Regions from separate parts of the Mesorhizobium sp. M1329 genome, predicted to be linked through region 1. Evidence: predicted binding sites of a transcription regulator. Region 1 holds the regulator's gene; each other region holds the start of a gene.
The links. The regulator LexA, encoded in region 1, represses DNA repair genes until DNA is damaged. The targets are predictions, from matches to a motif close to TGTTCNNNNTGTGTTCNG.
Positions count from the first base shown of each region.

Region 2: parE (DNA topoisomerase IV subunit B) is a predicted target of LexA. The motif match lies at 2,446-2,463, and genes of this name have one in related genera.
Region 3: NKH21_RS11540 (single-stranded DNA-binding protein) is a predicted target of LexA. The motif match lies at 2,963-2,980, and genes of this name have one in related genera.
Region 4: dnaE (DNA polymerase III subunit alpha) is a predicted target of LexA. The motif match lies at 2,689-2,706, and genes of this name have one in related genera.

Region 1 is NZ_JAMYLN010000030.1:71,432-76,385, reverse strand. Features, by position in the region: gene NKH21_RS25520 (ComEC/Rec2 family competence protein) at 1-2,126, shown strand, start outside; gene lexA (transcriptional repressor LexA) at 2,120-2,854, opposite strand; gene kynU (kynureninase) at 3,303-4,550, shown strand; gene NKH21_RS25505 (hormone-sensitive lipase) at 4,647-4,954, shown strand, end outside.
Region 2 is NZ_JAMYLN010000009.1:180,072-185,025, reverse strand. Features, by position in the region: gene NKH21_RS12080 (FUSC family protein) at 1-281, opposite strand, end outside; gene parE (DNA topoisomerase IV subunit B) at 324-2,375, opposite strand; gene NKH21_RS12070 (GGDEF domain-containing protein) at 2,649-3,818, shown strand; gene gcvP (aminomethyl-transferring glycine dehydrogenase) at 3,890-4,954, opposite strand, start outside.
Region 3 is NZ_JAMYLN010000009.1:60,505-65,458, reverse strand. Features, by position in the region: gene NKH21_RS11565 (hypothetical protein) at 549-845, opposite strand; gene NKH21_RS11560 (ATP-dependent Clp protease proteolytic subunit) at 933-1,538, opposite strand; gene NKH21_RS11555 (SRPBCC family protein) at 1,565-2,089, opposite strand; gene NKH21_RS11550 (ArsR/SmtB family transcription factor) at 2,086-2,400, opposite strand; gene NKH21_RS11545 (cupin domain-containing protein) at 2,483-2,872, opposite strand; gene NKH21_RS11540 (single-stranded DNA-binding protein) at 3,082-3,594, shown strand; gene NKH21_RS11535 (OsmC family protein) at 3,718-4,143, shown strand; gene NKH21_RS11530 (MarC family protein) at 4,152-4,781, opposite strand; gene NKH21_RS11525 (hypothetical protein) at 4,856-4,954, opposite strand, start outside.
Region 4 is NZ_JAMYLN010000009.1:165,451-170,404, forward strand. Features, by position in the region: gene dnaE (DNA polymerase III subunit alpha) at 1-2,422, opposite strand, end outside; gene NKH21_RS12015 (acetyl-CoA carboxylase biotin carboxylase subunit) at 2,893-4,905, opposite strand.

The DNA.
Region 1 (4,954 bases):
CGGCCGAGCCGGCCTTCCCACAGCCGATCGCTATCGTCGCCTTGGCAGCCCTTTGTGCCGTCGTCTCGCGGTCATGGCCCAGGACGCGCCTGTGCTTCATAGTGGCGTTGCTCTGCGCGCTTGGCGTGCTTGCCGCCAAGTTCGAGACCTGGCGTGTCGGGACGCATATGCTCGGTTCCGAAATCTCGACGCGGCTGACGGGTCGCGTCGTATCGTACGAGCCCATGGCGAGCGGCCGCATCAGGCTGACGATCGATGTGATCTCAACCGCCAGGCCGACACTGCGTTACATGCCGGAACGGGTCCGCGTTTCGGCGATGAAAATACCGGCTGAGCTGACCGCCGGTTCCGAGATCGCCGGCTATGTGCGGCTGCTGCCGCCGACCGGGCCGGTGCGGCCCGACAGCTATGATTTCTCCTTCGACAGCTATTTCGCCGGTATCGGCGGCAGCGGCTTTTTTCTCGGCAATCCGAAAGTCGTGTCGTCGGGCAGCATGCCGCTTGCCGCGCGGCTTTCTTCTGCGATCGAAGACGCGCGCGAATCCATCGCCGACCATATCCGCAGCCGCATCGGCGGCGCCGAGGGCGAGATTGCTGCTGCGCTGATCGTCGGCGTGCGCGCCGGCATTCCCGAGGAGATCAACGAAGCGATGCGGCGTACAGGCATCTATCACATCATCTCTATCTCGGGGCTGCATATGGCGTTGGTCGCCGGCACCATCATGGCGCTGCTACGCGGCGCCTTTGCGCTGTTTCCCGATTTCTCATCGCGACGGCCGGTCAAGAAATATGCCGCGGCCGCCGCGCTTTTTTCGATTGCGGCCTACCTCGTCTTTTCCGGCATTGTGGTAGCGGCCGAACGCAGCTTCATCATGCTGGCGGTGATGCTTATCGCCGTGCTGTTCGACCGGGCCGCGCTCACCATGCGCAACCTGGCGATCTCGGCCATCGCGGTCATTCTGGTGTCGCCACACGAGGTGGTCGGTCCGAGCTTCCAGATGTCCTTCGCCGCGACGGCGGCCCTTGTCGGCGCCTATGCCGGCTGGTCCGACTACCGCGCCGGCAGGGCCACCAGGCCGCCGCCGCGGCGGTCGCCGCTACGCCTCGCCACGCGAAAGGTCCTGCTGGGCATGGGCGGCCTGGCGATGACCTCAATCATTGCAGGGAGCGCCACGGCGCTTTTCGCCATATGGCATTTCCAGCGCGTGGCGCCGCTCAGCCTGTTCGCCAATCTGGCCATCATGCCCATCGTCTCACTGGTCGTCATGCCCTTCGCCGTCCTCAGTGCGCTGGCGATGCCGTTCGGCGCGGATGGGCCTTTCCTATACGTGATGGGCAAGGGGCTGACGGCGATGATCGCCCTGTCCGGGTGGATCTCCGAGCGCTCGCCAATCGATGCGGTTGGGCTGATTTCGCTGAGATCCGTCCTTTTGGTGACGATCGCCCTTGTCATTGCCAGCATGGCGACGACCTGGTTGCGGCTGGCGGCACTTCCTTTTGCGCTCGCCGGCTTGCTAACGACAACCCAGACGCGCGTACCCGATGTATTGATCTCGGAGGACGCACGGTTGGTCGCGCTGCCGATCGACAGCGGTGAACTCGCGGTCAACCGGGCACGCCCGAATGAGTTCACCATCGACAACTGGAAACGCGCGCTCACATCAGAGGCTATCGTCGCGCCGGAAACACCTGGAAAGAACGATCCGCAATTCGACATTGCCGATCCGGCCGACCTACCGCCGGGTATGCCGTTCATTTGCACGGACGGCCTCTGCCTTGCCAGGCATCCATCCGGCGCGATCATCGCACAAGCCAAGGACCGCGATACTGCGCGGCCAGCCTGCGCCTTTGCCAGTTTGATCGTCATCGACGACGCCACCGCCCATAACCCCTGCTACTACGACCGGCTGGTCCTCGTCGTCACCAAACGGCAACTGGCGCGCGCGGGAAGTGCCGCCGTCTATTTCGATCCACAAGCTGCAACACGCGCCGAAATCCGTTTCGCGGTCGAAAAATCATACCGGCCCTGGCACGTGCAGCGGAAATTTTCACGCGCGGCACGGGGCCTGCCGCCATACCGCAGGGCCGACAAACCCAAAGCCGGCGCCAAGGGCGGAACTCAGTAGCGGCGGATCAGTCCGACGAGCTTGCCTTGCACCTTGACCCTGTCTGGTCCGAAGATGCGCGTCTCGTAGGCCGGATTGGCGGCTTCCAGGGCGATCGAAGCGCCCTTGCGGCGGAACCGCTTCAGCGTCGCTTCCTCCTCGTCGACCAGTGCCACCACGATCTCACCGGGGCTCGCCGTATCGGCATTGCGGATGATCACCGTGTCGCCGTCGAAAATGCCAGCCTCGATCATCGAATCGCCTTTGACCTCGAGCGCATAATGCTCGCCGCCCATGATCATATCCGGCGGCACCGAAATCGAATGCGTCTGGTGCTGGATGGCGTCGATCGGCACACCGGCGGCGATGCGGCCCATCACCGGGATCGAAACGGCGGCGACGACATCGTCGTCATTTCCGGCCGCAGGGACGCGCGACGATGTCGGCTTGCCTTGCCGCGGACCGCCTTGCCCAAGACTGCCCTGGATGACACTCGGCGAGAACTTGCGTGCCGCATTGAGGCCGGGGGCGATCGAGTCAGGCAGGCGCAGCACCTCCAGCGCACGGGCCCGGTTGGGCAAACGGCGAATGAAGCCGCGCTCCTCCAGTGCCGTAATCAGCCGGTGGATTCCCGATTTGGAAGCCAGGTCGAGCGCTTCCTTCATCTCGTCGAAGGAAGGCGGGATACCGCTTTCCTTCAATCTTTCGTGGATGAACATAAGCAGTTCGTGTTGTTTGCGTGTCAGCATAGCGACCCCCAACAGAATCAGAAAAACAAACCCAGAACAAACACTATCTGTTCCAGTTGTGTTCCGCAACTGTTTAAAGTTTAATGAATGCGTTAAGGCTCGGGAAACAAACGACGTCCCCTAACCGGGGTACCCCACTTTCACCGTCGCGAGCCTCATCGCCTTGATTCTGCTTTCGTTTGCGCCCTTCTGGCTTCCCGGAAGGCCACATTGGCATCGGCCGTCGGTCGGCGGAGGGCACGGAAGTGAACCCCTATCGAGTGTGCGGTTTGGTCAATGCACCGTGAACGAAACGAACTCAAAACGCCAACCTCGGGTTAAGTCCTGGTTTCCACCGCCTGGTTAGGCTGCTTCTCGCCGGTGGAGCCTTCCTGCGCGCAACCAGGTGATGGAAGAACAGTCGATGCGTATCCGGCGTTGCATTGAATTTTGGGGGAGCAGGCAAATCATGACAGGAATTCCCGATCTCGCGGCCATAAAGGCGATGGATGCCGCAGATCCGCTGCGCGCGATGCGCGACCGCTTTGTGTTGCCGCAAGGAGTGATCTATCTCGACGGCAATTCGCTAGGAGCTGCTTCACGTGCCGCTTTCGATGAATTGCGCAAGGCCGCGACCGAAGAATGGTCGCATGATCTCATCCGCGCATGGAACACGGCCGGCTGGTTCAACATGCCGCTTGAACTTGGCGACCAGCTCGGGCGCCTGATCGGTGCCGCGGCCGGCCAGACGGTGGTCTGCGACACGACGTCGGTCAACATCTATAAACTGCTGCACGCCGCCATGGCCATGCGACCGGAGCGGCAGGTCATCGTCGCCGAGGGCGATAGTTTTCCGACGGACCTCTACATGGCTGAGGGTGTGGCTTCGACGCGAAAGGATACGCTGCTGCGCCTCTCGGGGGTCGACGCGCCGAGCATCGAAGAGCTGATCGACGAACGCACCGCTGTGGTGCTGGTCAACCACGTCAACTACAAGTCGGGCGAACTGCGCGACATGCCGGCGCTGACGCGCAGAGCCCAGGAAGCCGGGGCGATGATCGTCTGGGATCTCTGCCACACCGCTGGAGCGATGCCAGTCGAGCTCGACAAGGCAAACGCCGATTTTGCCGTTGGCTGCACCTACAAATATCTGAATGGCGGCCCGGGCGCGCCTGCTTTCATCTATGCGGCTGAGCGGCATCTTGCCGACATCCAGCAGCCGCTCACCGGCTGGTGGGGCCATGCACGGCCCTTCGCCTTCGAGCCAGGCTATGCGGCCGGCACCGGCATCCGCCGGTTTCTGTGCGGCACGCAGCCGGTCCTGTCGATGCGCACGCTTAAGGGCGCGCTCGACATCTGGAACGATGTCGACATGACGGCGGTGCGCAAGAAGAGCATCGCGCTGGCCGATCTGTTCATCGAGCTTGTCGAGGCAAAGTGCGGCACTTACGGGCTCACGCTCGAAAGCACGCGCGATGGGGAAAAACGCGGCAGCCAGATTTCATTCATGCATGAGCATGGCTACCAGATCATGCGCGCGCTGATCGAACGTGGCGTGATCGGCGATTTTCGCGCGCCATCGACCATGCGCTTCGGCTTCACCCCGCTCTATGTCGGCTATGCCGATGTCTGGCAGGCCGTCGAAGTACTTGAGGACATCCTGCGCACCGGTGCATGGAAGGATGCGCGCTTCGCCATCAAGACGGCTGTCACTTGAGATTGATGCGAGAGCTGGAGCCGTGAGGCTGGCGACGACGCGCCGCGCGATGCTCACGCTACGTCGCAAGGCCATATTGCCAGGGGAGGGCGCAGGGTGTTCGAACGTCACATTGCCGATTGGGACAACGCCTATGCCAACGGCGCCAACATAGCCAGCAGCGATCGCTGGCCGGCGGCCTGGGTTGAGCCCGCTCGGGTTTTCCGCGACGTGCTTTCGACCGAGGGCAGGGCGCGGCTCGACTTGGCCTATGGCGATAAGCCACGCAATCGGCTCGATCTTATCCTGCCGGCCACCAAGCCCAAGGGACTCGTGGTGTTCGTCCATGGCGGCTACTGGATGGCATTCGACAAGAGTTTCTGGTCGCATCTTGCCGCTGGCGCTGTTGATCGCGGCTATGCGGT
Region 2 (4,954 bases), on a different contig from region 1:
CCGAAGACAGTGGTAATGCCGATCGCCGCCAGCGCGCCGGCAAGCGTGCCGAGGAGACGATAAAACCCCTTCGCCAGCACCATGCCGGCGACCGGCTGTGCGACGATGAACACCGTCATCATCGCCCATTGCGGGTGGTCGAGCTTCAGCGCATAGGCGGCCAAAAGCGCGATGAGGCCGGCCGAAACGGTGCGCAGGGCAAAGATCCAGTCCGAGCGCGTCGGCCGCGTCAGGCCAGCGATCCGCGTGCCGATATCGTCCTTCAGCCGCGCCCAGGTCAAGTGCTCGTCTCCAGCTCAGAAGGCCAAGCTAGCGGCGGGAGCTCAGATATCCAGCACTTCCGTCTCGGCGAATTCCGCGCGTTCCTGGATGAAGCGGAAGCGGGCCTCGGGCTTGGTGCCCATCAGGGCGTCGACAGCATCCTTTGTCGCCGCCTCGGCGTCGATCACATCGACCCGCAGCAGCGTGCGCTTTTTCGGGTCCATGGTGGTTTCCTTGAGCTGAGCAGCCATCATTTCGCCCAGCCCCTTGAAGCGGCCGATTTCGACCTTGCCGCGCCCGGTGAATTCGGTGCGCAGGAGTTCGTCCTTATGCGCATCGTTGCGGGCATAGGCGACCTTGCCGCCTTGCCGGATCGAATACAGCGGCGGCACCGCCAGATAGAGATGGCCGCCGCGGACCAGGCTTGGCATCTCCTGGTAGAAGAAGGTGATCAGCAGCGAGGCGATATGGGCGCCGTCGACGTCGGCATCGGTCATGATGATAACCCGATCGTAACGCAGGTCCTCGTCGCGATATCTCGAGCGCGTACCGCAGCCAAGCGCCTGGATGAGGTCGGATATCTGCTGGTTGCCGGCCAGCTTGTCGCTGCCGGCGCTGGCGACGTTGAGGATCTTGCCGCGCAGCGGCAGCACCGCCTGGCTGGCGCGGTCGCGCGCCTGCTTTGCCGAACCGCCGGCCGAATCGCCCTCGACGATGAAGAGCTCGGCACCGGCGGCGGCATTCTGCGTGCAGTCGGCGAGCTTGCCGGGCAGGCGCAGCTTGCGCACCGCACTCTTGCGCGACACTTCCTTTTCCTGGCGGCGGCGCACCCGCTCGTCGGCGCGCGCGATCACCCATTCGAGCAGTTTCGACGCTTCCTGCGGATTATCGGCCAGCCAGTGGTCGAACGGGTCGCGGATAGCGCTTTCGACGATGCGGATCGCCTCGATCGTCGCCAGCCTGTCCTTGGTCTGGCCGACGAATTCCGGCTCGCGGATGAACACCGATAGCATGCCCGCTGCAGAGATCATCACATCCTCGGAAGTGACGATCGAGGCGCGCTTGTTGCCGACTAGATCGGCGTAGGCGCGCAAGCCGCGCGTCAGGACGTTGCGGAAGCCGGCCTCATGCGTGCCGCCTTCGGCGGTCGGAATGGTGTTGCAATAGGAATTGATAAAACCGTCGCCGCCGAACCAGGTCACGGCCCATTCGAGCGAGCCGTGACCGCCCTGCTTCTCGCTCTTGCCGGCGAACATTTCACGGGTCACCTGGAATTCGTCGCCGAGCGAGGCTTTCAGATAGTCCTTGAGGCCGCCCGGAAAATGGAATTCTGCCTTGGCCGGCGTCGTGTCCTTTTCCTTGATCAGCGAGGGATCGCAGGTCCAGCGGATTTCGACACCGCCGAACAGGTAGGCCTTTGACCGCGCCATGCGGTAGAGCCGGGCCGGCTCGAACGCAGCACCCTTGCCGAAAATCTGCTCGTCTGGATGGAAGCGGATCTTCGTGCCGCGGCGATTGTGCACCTCGCCGAGCTGCTCAAGGCCGGTCACCGGAACGCCTCGCGAGAAGCGCTGGCGATAGAGCTTGCGCCCAATCGCGACCTCGACCTCGAGATGGTCGGACAGTGCGTTGACCACGGAAACGCCGACACCGTGCAGACCTCCCGAAGTTTCGTAGACCTTGCTGTCGAACTTGCCGCCTGAATGCAGCGTCGTCATGATGAGTTCGAGCGCCGGCTTCTTGAATTTCGGGTGCGGATCGACCGGAATGCCGCGGCCATTGTCGGTAACGGACAGGTATCCATCGGCGGAAAGCTCGACATCGATGAAGGTCGCATGGCCGGCGACCGCCTCGTCCATCGAATTGTCGATGACCTCGGCAAACAGATGGTGCATCGCCTTGTCGTCGGTGCCGCCAATGTACATGCCCGGGCGCCGTCGCACCGGCTCCAGCCCCTCCAGCACCTCGATGTCGGCGGCACTGTAGCTCTCGCTGGCGTCGCGGGGCGCCGGCCGCTTCGCCGCCTGCACCAGCGGGTCGGCCGGGCGCGCGGCGGCGCGAGCCGGTTGCGGCTGCTTGTCCAATTTGGCGAAAAGATCGTTGTTGTCGTCCATGCCGGTCCTGGATTCCGATGCTGCGAATCACCACCCGATACTGCCACGCTTTTCGCGGGCAGGCGACGGAGGTTCCTGTTACGTTCGAGGATAGAGCCTCTTACTGCAAAACCATTCGACAACCAAGCGGCGGAAATGGGGTCGAAGCCTAGAGCATCGACGCTTTATAAACCTTGTCCGAAGGTTACGCCGCAAGGTTGGCTGAAAAACGAGATCCGCGAACTGTCGCTGACCTAGAATGCAGCGGAACCCTCAAGAGGCTGTCGCTTAAGCATGTTGGATTACAGTTCGCTCCTGCTCGCGGCGGCGCTGTCGGGCACGTGCCTCAGCATCACCATGTTTGCGATCTGGTTCACCGCGCCACAGGCACGCTTTGTGCTGACGGTGGCGTGCGGCATTCTCGTGCTCGTCGCACATGTAGTGTTGTTCTGGCATTACACCAGGGATCCAAGCGCCTGGCTTTGCCAGATCGTGCTTGCGCTTCTCAGCCTCGGTTTTCTGATTATCTGCCTGTCGGCCATGCAATATCTCGGCATGCGCGACTACAGGCGCGCCATCTTGCCGACCTTGCTTGCGATGGCTGTTTGCGCGGGCGCGACATATCTTGGGTTTGATGGCGTCGGATTTATTGTCACCTACGCGACGGTAACGGCGCTGCTCTCGCTCATCGGAGCGATGTTCTGGATTGAGGGTGGTCACGATCGCCGGATATTGCTGGTCGTCTCGTTCCTGAGCGGCGTCTGTGCCCTGTCGTTCGGACTTTGCGGCGCGGTCTTGTTGGTCAAGGGCCAATGGGTGCTCGGTGTAGCACCGGACAATTGGGCCGAGCGGGTGAATTCCGTCGTAGCCGTCGCCTGCATGACCGGGCTCGGCGCATTGACGCTCTCCCTGCACCATTTGCAGGCGCAGATCGAATTGAAGGCCGAAACGATGACCGATCCATTGACCGGGCTGATGAACCGGCGGGCGTTGACGGCACTCTACGGCGAGCGGGTCTTCGGTCCGTTCATGTCCGTCGCCATGTTCGACCTCGACCATTTCAAGAGGACGAACGACGTATTCGGTCACCCGGTCGGCGACCAGGTTCTGCGCCGCTTTGCCGCCGTCATCAGGAAATACGCCAGAACCGGCGTCGACGCCTTCCGGTTGGGCGGCGAGGAATTCGTCCTCGTCATGTCGCGGATGACGGAAGAGAAGGCCTATGATGTTGCGAGCAAGATCAGCGTCGCCTTCGGCACGGAAGTCGTGGCCACCCAACTTGGTCCGTTGCGAAGCACAGTCAGCGGCGGCATCGGCTTTGGCGGAACAAGCGGCACCGGTCTCGACGATGTGCTGGCCGAAGCCGACGCAGCACTCTATGCGGCAAAGCGCGCCGGGCGAAATCGCGTCGTCGCCCGGGACCGCGCGAGCAAGGCCGACGAGCCGGCCTTGCGTTCTGCCTGATTGGGATTTCTATCTTCTTGTTAGACCCATGATCTTGTCCGAAAACCGGATTGCCTTTTCGGAATCATGATCTACTCCGCTGCGCCCAGATATTCCGACAGCGGCGGACAGGAGCAGACAAGGTTGCGGTCGCCGGCGACGTTGTCGATGCGTGACACCGGCGGCCAGTATTTTGCCGCCGTATCGGCATCGCCGGCGGGGTAGGCCGCTTCCAGACGGGAATAGGGATGGGTCCACTGGCCGGCCAATGCCTCGGCGGCGGTGTGCGGGGCGTTGACCAGAGGATTGTCGGCCAACGGCCATTCGCCCCTCGCCACCTTGGCTGCCTCGCCGGCTATGGCGATCATCGCCTCGCAGAAGCGATCCAGCTCGCGCTTGGGCTCGGACTCGGTCGGCTCGACCATCAGCGTGCCGGCCACCGGGAATGACATGGTCGGCGCGTGGAAGCCATAGTCGATCAGCCGCTTGGCGATGTCGTCGACGCTGATGCCGGCGCTGTCCTTGAGCACGCGGGTGTCGAGGATGCATTCATGCGCGACGCGTCCGTTGCGCCCCTTGTAAAGCAGGGGGAAATACTCGCCAAGCCGGGTCGCCACATAGTTGGCGGAGATGATCGCCGTCTCGGTCGCTTGCTTCAGGCCGGAAGCGCCCATCATGCGAATATACATCCAGGTGATCGGCAGGATGCAGGCACTGCCGAACGGTGCCGCCGCCACGGCATGGGCCGAGCCTTCGGTGACGTGGCCGGGCAGATATGGCTTCAGGTGCGCCTTGACGCCGATCGGTCCGACGCCAGGGCCGCCGCCGCCATGCGGGATGCAGAAAGTCTTGTGCAGGTTCATGTGGCAGACGTCGGCGCCGATATCGCCGGGACGGGCGAGACCGACCAGCGCGTTCAGGTTGGCGCCGTCGAAATAGACCTGGCCGCCATGGCTGTGGACGAGGGCACAAAGGTCGCGCGCGCCTTCCTCGAAGACGCCATGCGTCGAAGGATAGGTGAACATCAGCGCCGCAAGGTTGTGCGCATGCTCGGCCGCTTTGGCTTGCAGGTCGGCCATGTCGATATTGCCGTCTTCGGTGCAGCGCACGACGACGACGCTCATGCCGGCCATGGCCGCGCTTGCCGGATTGGTGCC
Region 3 (4,954 bases), on a different contig from region 1:
AACAAAGGCCGAACACGCTCCTGACAAAAGCTGCCCGTACAGCCGGCTTCACAAAGCGCGTCTCGCGATCACATTTTTCGGTAATCGGCTATTCAAGGTTGACGTCAATGCGTCACGGGGGCAGACTCCAGACGTCAACGAAGCCGGCCGTCTTTCGATGGCCTCGCGGCCTGGGGCTAGCCTGCGAGACGCCGCGGGTTTGCGATGAGCGCTTCGACGACGACAGTCGCAACGAACAGAAGGAGAGCAGAGGCATGACTCCACCGGATAGTTCCTTGAGGCTCCACGTGTCGCTGGAGCCGCGGCAGGTATAAGTGGCCAGGTCAGGCGTTTTGCGCGCTACCTGCCAACGTTGACTTGCCGATCCCCACAACAATCAGAGACTGCTAGTCGGATCGTCGGCTGAACGCCGCGAAGCATCCGAAATGAAAAGCCGGCATGAAACTCCCGGCAATTTGGATTTCAGATCCAAGAAGCCCCGTCAGTTGCACAAGCAATGGCGGGGCTGTTCGTTTGAAGCGCACATTTGTGGTGCATACCAGGCGAACTTACCGGCTGGGGGGCCTGATCCCGCCGGTAGCGACGTCGATGGTTATGCTGCCGGAAATGCGAACGTCGGTATCGCCGATCTTGAACGTGCCGTTGCCGCTGCTTGGAACCGCGTCGTCTGGCTCAGGCTGCGGGGTAGGCTCGGCGATGCGATAGTCGCCGGTCACGCCGGGCAGGGCGCCCTTTTGCGAAGACGTCGAATTATCTTGGGCAAATGCCATGTCCACCAGCATGTTCGTGCCGGCCACGGTAGCGATAGCAAGGCATAACAGGCTGGATGAACGGCTGGCAGTCATCGCCGGAGTATAGTGCCGTGATAGCGGCAAGACCAGACCGATGGCGCTGAAATTGCAGGCGCCGGATCGTCCGCCGGCCCGGCTCGTTCATGCGGCCTGCTTGCGAGTGTCGAAAACATGGTCGACGAGGCCCCAATCCTTGGCCTCCTGCGCAGTCATGAAAAAGTCGCGGTCGAGCGTGCGTTCCACTTCTTCGTAGGTGCGGCCGCAATGGTGGGCGTAAAGATCGGTCATGCGCCGCTTGGTGCGAAGGATGCCCTCGGCATGGCGCTGGATATCGGAGGCTTGGCCCTGGAAGCCGCCGAGAGGCTGATGCAGCACGATGCTGGTGTTGGGTAGCGCGATGCGCCGCCCCGGTGTGCCGGCCATCAAAAGGAACGAGGCCATCGAGGCGGCGAAACCCATACAAACGGTGGAGACCGGGCAGCTGATATACTGCATCGTATCATAGATGGCGAAACCGCTGGTCACCACGCCGCCCGGCGAGTTGATGTAGAGCGAGACCTCCTTGTCGGGATTGTCGGATTCCAGCGACAGAAGCTGGGCGCAGACTAGCGCCGAGGTGCCGTCGTCGATCGGCCCGTTGATGAAGACGATGCGCTCGCGCAGCAGCCGCGAAAATATGTCGAAGGCACGTTCGCCGCGGCTCGACTGCTCGATCACCATCGGAACCAAATTGGCAAGGCCGCTCATTATTTTTCTCCGTAGGCTGATCGTGTTCAGGCCGCGCGCAGAAGGAGGCGCGGGGTGTTTGCGGCGATCTGCTTGTGCCTGGGAGCACGCGCTTCAAACGAGAGTCGGCAACCGGCGCATGCCATCGCGATCTCCGGCACTGCTGCCCGAGCAAAACCATCATGGACGATGCGCAGATGCGTGCCGCCGGAAACGGTGCGGTCGAGGGTAAAGGTGACGATGCTGTCCACTGGGTTGTCGCTCATTGGGCTGTCCAGGGGGCTGCCGGGCGGCACCTGCGTATCGCCGGGCGCCGGCCGCTCCCGCCAGGAATAGCGCAGCAGCCGTCCTGGATCTGCGTCGAGGATTTCGCACTCGATCGGCGCATTCGGCGCTTTAAAGGCAAAGCGGTTGCCGATTTCGGGCTTGATGTCGTTCGGCATCATCCAGGCCGCGAGCAGGTCCGGCACCGTCAGCGCCCTCCACACTTTTTCCGGCGGCTCGGGCAGTTCGCACTCGAACTCGATCTTGTCTGCGGCCATTTCCGCGCGTTCTTTGCCTCGGCTGGTCATTGGTCCATGTCCTTCAACACCGTCTTGAGCCTTTCGATGCGCTCTGGCCAGAACGCACGGTAGCGTTCGATCCAGCCGAGCAGCGGCGCAAGCCCCTTCGGATCGGCGCGGTAATAGGCGTTGCGGCCGGCCCGCCGCTCGATGACGAGGCCGGCGCCGCGCAGCACGGCGAGATGCTGCGATACCGCCGGCTGCGATACCGGCATGTCAGTGCGCAGTTCAGACACCGTCATCTCGCCGTCGGCGAGCCGCTCATAGACGGCGCGACGCGTTGGATCGGCCAGTGCCCGAAAAATGTCTGCTTCGATCATGCTAAAAGCATAAGTCGATACTTATCGGTTTGGCAAGTCGCGTTTCGAGGACAGGCAGTGTTTTTTTACGACGGGCGAGATTTTACAAACGCGTCGGAAGCCAGCGTCTCACCATGTCTGGAGATCCGTTAAATGTCGCCTCGAAAACGGGTGACGCGAGCACGGCACGGATATGAAGCAGTTCGGAGCCGACGTTTCGGAAGCCATGTTGCCTGTGCGCGGCAACAACAAGCGACTGTCCGGCAGTCAAGACGAGATGCTCATCATCGATCCACATCTCGGCCCTGCCGGCGATGACGGTAAGCACTTCCTCGACCGGGTGCCAATGTGTCGGGGCGCCAACCGTGGGTTCGACCCATTGTTCAAATATGCAAAGTTGAGTTGCGCCGTTGCAGGCCGAGACATGCATGCGGGTCTTTACTCCCGTTCGCCATTCTTCTTGCGGCTGATCGTCATGCTCGACCATCTTCATTGAGTTCGCCTCGATCTCAGGGTTCGTGGAAATTCGACGCCAGGACACTACTTGTTACTGACATCTATTGAGAGTGCAGGGCCTTTAACCTAGAACGAATAGAGAACAAAAACCTTGTGGGAAAAGGCAGCCACATCAGGCAGGGATTATCCATAGCCTGTAAGGTGCAGCGACAAAATTTTGGTTTCGGATGAGCGCGGAGAAGTGTCATGGCGGGTAGTGTCAACAAGGTCATTCTGGTGGGCAATCTCGGGGCGGACCCTGAAATCCGCCGCCTGAATTCGGGTGACCCGGTCGTCAACATCCGCATCGCGACGTCGGAAAGCTGGCGCGACAAGACATCCGGAGAGCGCAAGGAAAAGACCGAATGGCACAATGTCGTGATCTTCAACGACCAGATCGCCAAGGTGGCCGAGCAGTATCTGAAGAAGGGCATGAAGGTCTATGTCGAGGGCCAGCTGCAGACGCGCAAATGGCAGGACCAGACCGGCAATGACCGCTATACGACCGAAATCGTGTTGCAGAAATTCCGCGGCGAGCTGCAGATGCTCGATGCGCGGGGCGAGGGCGGCGGCCAGGTCGGCAACTATGCCGGTGGTGGTGCGAGCCGCGGTTCCGATTTCGGCCAGTCCGGCCCGGGCGAAAGTTTCAATCGCGGTGGCGCCAACAAGGGCGGCGGCGGTGGTTCGTCGCGCGAGCTGGACGACGAAATTCCGTTCTGATTTCTCGGGGCGGACTGCCCTTGCGGCGAAAAGCGCCGGCATCTTGGCCACGAAATGGCGTCCCGAAAATCTGTCTTGGATTTTCGGGACGTTGTGCGTTTGAGCGGTGAAAGGACGTATCAGTTGAAAGCAAGGGTCAAATGGGTCGAGGAGCGCACTTTCATTGGCGAGTCCGCCAGTGAGCACAAGCTGGTGCTAGGCACTGCGTTTGGGCCGGAGGGCAAGACACCGGGGCCGAGCCCAATGGAACTGGTGCTGATCGGCACCGGCGGCTGCTCGGCCTATGACGTGGTCCATATCCTGGAAAAGGGGCGCGAGGCAGTTGAAGATTGTGTGGTCGAACTCGATGCCGACCGTGCAGAAGCCGATCCCAAGGTGTTCACCCGCATCCACATGCATTTTGTCGTCAAGGGCCGGGCGCTGTCACACGACAAGGTGAAGCGGGCAATCGGGCTTTCGATCGAGAAATACTGCTCGGCCTCGGCAATGATGGCCAAGACTGCCGAGATTACCCACGACTTCGAAGTCATTGAAACGACGGCGAAGTAGGGCAGCTCCTAAGTCGCCATCAGCGCCTTGATGCCGTCGGCGACGAACTGTACGGCGAGCGCCGCCAGGATGACGCCGAGCAGCCGCGTCAGGATCGAACGGCCGGTTTGGCCGAGGATACGGTCGATGCGCTCTGACAGCACGAACACCAGGTAAGTGATGACGAGGCAGATGGCGATGATGCCGACAAGGGCTGTCTGCGCGCCCAAACCCTGAAACGAGCTTGAGAGCAGGACGGTCGCCGAAATCGCGCCGGGACCGGCAATAAGCGGGATCGCCAGCGGAAAGGCGGCGATGTTGTGGATCATGTCCCTGGTGATGGCGACGTCGCCGATCTTCTCCTTGCGGTCCTGCCGGCGCTCGAACACCATTTCGAAGGCGATGAAGAACAGCAGAAAGCCGCCGGCGACGCGGAAGGCCGGCAGGGTGATGCCGAAGACCGACAGGATCGACGCGCCGGCGATTGCGAACAACGCCATCACCAGGAAGGCGATGACCGAGGCGCGCACGGAGACCTGGTTGCGTTCCTCGCGGTTCATGCCGCGGGTCACGGCGAGGAAGAGCGGCGCCAGGCCGGGCGGATCGATCGTCACAAGTATGGTGACGAAGGCGTTGAACAGGCTGTCGAAGCTCGGCATGCTGACCCTCCCCGCCGGCAATGCCGGATATCGGGATTGGTAGAGCAAAGCGGAGCCAGTGGAAACCGTGCGGATCACGGGCTCGCGGCGCGCCGCGCCAGGAACTCGACTTCGAGACGCCAGGTGGCGCCGTCGTCCTGTGAGCGTTCGCCCAGCCAGCGGAACGAATTTTC
Region 4 (4,954 bases), on a different contig from region 1:
CGACCGGGTAATGCGCCTTCAGATACGCGGTCTGGTAGGAGACGACGGCATAGGCGGCGGCATGCGATTTGTTGAAACCGTAGTCGGCAAACTTTGCCAGCAGGTCGAAGATGAAGTCGGCTTGCGGCTTGCCGACGCCGCGCTCGACCGCACCCGAAACAAAGCGCTCGCGCTGCTTGTCCATCTCGGCGCGGATCTTCTTGCCCATGGCGCGGCGCAGCAGATCGGCTTCGCCCAGCGAATAGCCGGAGAGCTCCTGCGCGATCTGCATCACCTGTTCCTGGTAGACGATGACGCCTTGCGTCTCCTTGACGAGATGGTCGATCTTCGGGTGGATCGACGCCATCTCCTCTTCGCCGTGCTTTCTGGCATTGTAGGTCGGTATGTTCTCCATCGGCCCCGGCCGGTAGAGCGCGACCAGCGCGATAATGTCCTCGATACAGTCGGGCCGCATGCCGATCAGCGCCTTGCGCATGCCGGCACTTTCCACCTGGAACACGCCGACCACCTCGCCGCGCGACAGCATGGCGTAGGTTTCCGGGTCGTCGAGCGGAATGTGGGCGAGATCGATCTCGATGCCGCGGCGGCGGATCAGCTTGACCGCCCTGTCCAGCACCGTCAGCGTCTTCAGGCCAAGGAAGTCGAATTTCACCAGCCCGGCCTGCTCGACATACTTCATGTTGAACTGGGTGACGGGCATGTCCGATCGCGGATCGCGGTACATCGGCACCAGCTCCGACAGCGGCCGGTCGCCGATGACGATACCGGCCGCGTGCGTAGAGGCGTGCCGATAAAGACCTTCCAGTTTCTGCGCCGTATCGAGCAGCGTCTGCACGATCGGCTCACGCTCCGCCTCTTCGGCAAAGCGCGGCTCGTTGGCGATGGCATCGGCAAGCTTGACGGGATTGGCCGGGTTCGACGGCACCATCTTGCTCAGCTTGTCGACCTGCCCGTAAGGCATCTGCAGCACGCGGCCGACGTCACGCAGCACCGCGCGTGCCTGCAGTGTGCCGAAGGTGATGATCTGGCCGACCTGGTCGCGGCCGTATTTCTGCTGGACGTAGCGGATGACCTCCTCGCGCCGGTCCTGGCAGAAGTCGATGTCGAAGTCGGGCATCGACACGCGGTCGGGATTGAGGAAGCGCTCGAACAGCAGCGAAAAGCGCAGCGGATCGATGTCGGTGATGGTCGTGGCATAGGCAACCAGCGAGCCGGCGCCCGAACCGCGGCCCGGCCCGACCGGAATGTCTTGCGCCTTGGCCCATTTGATGAAGTCGGCGACGATCAGGAAATAGCCCGGATATTTCATCTTCTCGATGACGCCGAGCTCGAAATCCAGCCTCTCGCGATATTGCTCGACGGTATAGCCGGGCGTCGGCCCGTGCGCCGCCAGCCGCGCCTCCAGCCCTTCATGCGCCTGCCTGGCAAGCTCGTGCGCCTCCGCCTTGACCGCAGCATCGGCGTCGGCGACATCGCGGCCGGCAAAGCGCGGCAGGATCGGATTGCGTGTCTTCGGGTAATACGAGCAGCGCAGCGCGATCTCGACGGTGTTGTCGATTGCTTCCGGCAGGTCGGCGAACAGCCTCGCCATGTCGGCCTGGCTTCTCAGGAAGTGGTCGGGCGAAAGGCGGCGGCGATTGTCGGCCGCAACCACGGAGCCTTCGGCGATGGCGATCAACGCATCATGCGCGTCATAGTCTTCACGAGAGAAGAAAAACGCCTCGTTGGTGGCAACCAACGGCAGATCATGGCGGTAGGCGAGATCGACCGACGACTGCTCGATCGCGCGGTCGTAGCCGGACACCCGCTCAAGCTCGACATAGAGCCGGTCGCCGAACAGGCCCTTGAGCGCCAGGAGCCGGGTCTCGGCGAGTTCGCGGCGATCCTCTTTCAAGGCAGTGCCGATCGGACCGCGCGGCCCGCCCGTAAGGCAGATCAGACCGTCGGAGTGGCCCTGCAGCATCTCGGTCGTCAGATGCACCGCTTCGCCGGGCGGTGTCTCGAGGTAGACGCGGCTGACCAGCCTGACCAGATTGCCGTAGCCGGCCTCGGTGGCGGCGATCAGGACGACCGGCCGCATCTCCGGCCCTTGCCGCCTGCGGTCGCGCTGGCTGTCGCTCGCCTCGCCGGAAAAGGCGAGGTCGATCTGGCAGCCGATGATCGGCTGGATACCGTCCTTTACCGCCTTCTGGGCGAATTCCAGTGCGCCGAACAGATTGTTGGTGTCGGTGACGGCGATTGCCGGGCACTCGTCCTGCACTGCATGGCCGACGATCTTGCCGAGCTGCAAGGCGCCTTCGAGCAGCGAATAGGCCGAATGCACGCGCAGATGAATGAACCGACGCGCCGCCGCCTCCGCCCGTGACGCCTTTGCATAGGCCTCGCGCAGCAAGGGATCGCGTGGAAGTCTCTCATCCGCCATGGTTTTTTCGCGCCGCCTCACAAGGACTCAGTTGATGAAGATGTATTGTCCGGCACCGGGTACCACGAGTCCAGCGGTAGCGATTGGAGCTTTGGACGTTTAGAGCAGCCGCCGCAACTGCCGATCTCCCCCCTCGTGGGGGAGATGTCCGGCAGGACAGAGAGGGGCGCTGTCCCGCCAACCTCGGGCCAGGAAACACAAAACCCGCCTCAAAGGCGGGTCGTTGGAGCCAATTAGCACCATACCCAAATTAGTAGCATAGCTGCCGGCACAAAGCAAGAACAAAATACGTTGTGGCGGCAAAAAAATGCGAATTCTGTCTCGTTGCCCAACGAATTGTCTGGTCGCGTTTCTTCGCGCCCCTCTCTGTCCTGCCGGACATCTCCCCCACGAGGGGGGAGATTGGCCGTCACCTCGGCTTTCGCTAATCTCCAACGTCCCAGGCTAGCCTCAGGCGGTTTTTTTCACCCTCACGCGAATTCCATGATCACCGCATCGACGGCAAGGCTGTCGCCGGGCTTGGCGTTGAGCTTCGAGACGATGAGGTCGCGCTCGGCGCGCAGCACGTTTTCCATCTTCATCGCTTCGACCACTGCAAGCGTCTCGCCGGCCTTGACCTCCTGCCCCTCGACAACGGCGATCGACACGACGAGCCCGGGCATTGGGCAGAGCAGCATCTTCGAAGTGTCCGGCGCGATTTTTTCAGGCATCAGCCTTTCGAGTTCGGCAGTGCGCGGCAGCATGGCGCGGGCTGTCACCGACATGCCTTTCCAGGCGATGCGGAACCCGTTCAGTACCGGCCTGACCTGCGCCGCGACCTTGCGACCGCCGACCGTGCCGCGCCAGATGAGATCGCCCGGCCGCCAGTCGGATGCCACGGTCAGCGGTTTGCCGCCGTCGATTGTGAGATCGAGCTCCATCGGAACGGAAATCATGCCTTCGACGATGGCGAGCGAAAGATAATCCCGGCCGATCTTCACCACCCAATCACGTTTCAAAGCGCCCGAATGCGGCGCCAGCCGCCCGCCCAGGCGGTCGAGCCGGTCGCGGCGCAGAAGTTCGACCGCGGTGGCAATCGCGGCCAGCACCGACTTCTCCTCGGCGTCTGGCACGATCGGCGCGAAGCCGTCGGGGTATTCCTCGGCGATGAACCCGGTCGATAGCCGACCTTCCCGCCAGCGCGGATGCTGCATCAGCGCCGCCAGGAACGGTATGTTGTGCTCGATGCCGTCGACGACGAAACTGTCCAGCGCTTCCGACATCGCGTCTATCGCCGCCAGCCGTGTCGGCGCCCAGGTGCACAGCTTGGCGACCATCGGGTCGTAGAACATCGAGATTTCCGAGCCTTCGGTGACGCCGGTATCGTTGCGGATGACGATTTCGCCGAATTTTCCCTCTTCCGGCGGCCGGTATTTTGTCAGCCGGCCGATCGACGGCAGAAAGTTGCGATACGGGTCTTCGGCATAGAGGCGGCTTTCCACCGCCCAGCCGTTCAACTTGACGTCGCTCTGCTTGATGGCGAGCTTTTCGCCGGCTGCCACGCGGATCATCTGCTCGACCAGGTCGATGCCGGTGACCAGTTCCGTCACCGGATGCTCGACCTGCAGCCGCGTGTTCATTTCCAGGAAATAGAAGTTCTTGTCGCTATCGACGATGAATTCGACCGTTCCGGCGCTCTGGTAGTCGACCGCCTTGGCCAACGCCACCGACTGCTCGCCCATGGCTTTGCGGGTCTTGGCATCGAGGAAGGGCGACGGCGCCTCCTCTACGACCTTCTGGTTGCGGCGCTGGATCGAGCATTCCCGCTCGCCGAGATAGAGCGTGTTGCCATGCGCGTCGGCGAGCACCTGGATTTCGATATGGCGCGGGTCGACGATGAATTTTTCGATGAAGACGCGGTCATCGCCGAACGAGCTTTTGGCTTCCGACCGCGCCCGGTCGAAGCCGTCGCGCACCTCTGCCTTGCTCCAGGCGATGCGCATGCCCTTGCCGCCGCCGCCGGCCGAGGCCTTGATCATCACGGGATAGCCGATTTCGCCGGCTATCCTTTCGGCATGGGCGGCGTTTTCGACGACGCCGAGCCAGCCGGGCACCGTCGACACCTTGGCCGCATTGGCGAACTTCTTCGATTCGATCTTATCGCCCATCGCCTTGATGGCCTTGGGCTTCGGGCCGATGAAGACGATGCCTTCCTGCTCCAGCGCTTCGCAGAAGGATGCCCGCTCCGACAGGAAGCCGTAGCCGGGATGCACGGCCTCGGCTCCTGTAGCCTTGCAGGCGGCGATGATCTTTTCCGGGACCAGATAGCTTTGCGCAGCAGGCGAAGGCCCGATATGCACCGCCTCGTCGGCCATTTCGACATGCATGGCGTCGCGGTCGGCGTCGGAATAGACCGCGACGGTGGCGACGCCCATCTTGCGCGCCGTCTTGATCACGCGGCAGGCGATCTCGCCACGGTTGGCGACCAGGATCTTTGAGAACATGCAGGCCTCGTCCCTCGACTGCCCGTCTTTTACGGGCTTCCCGTTTTAT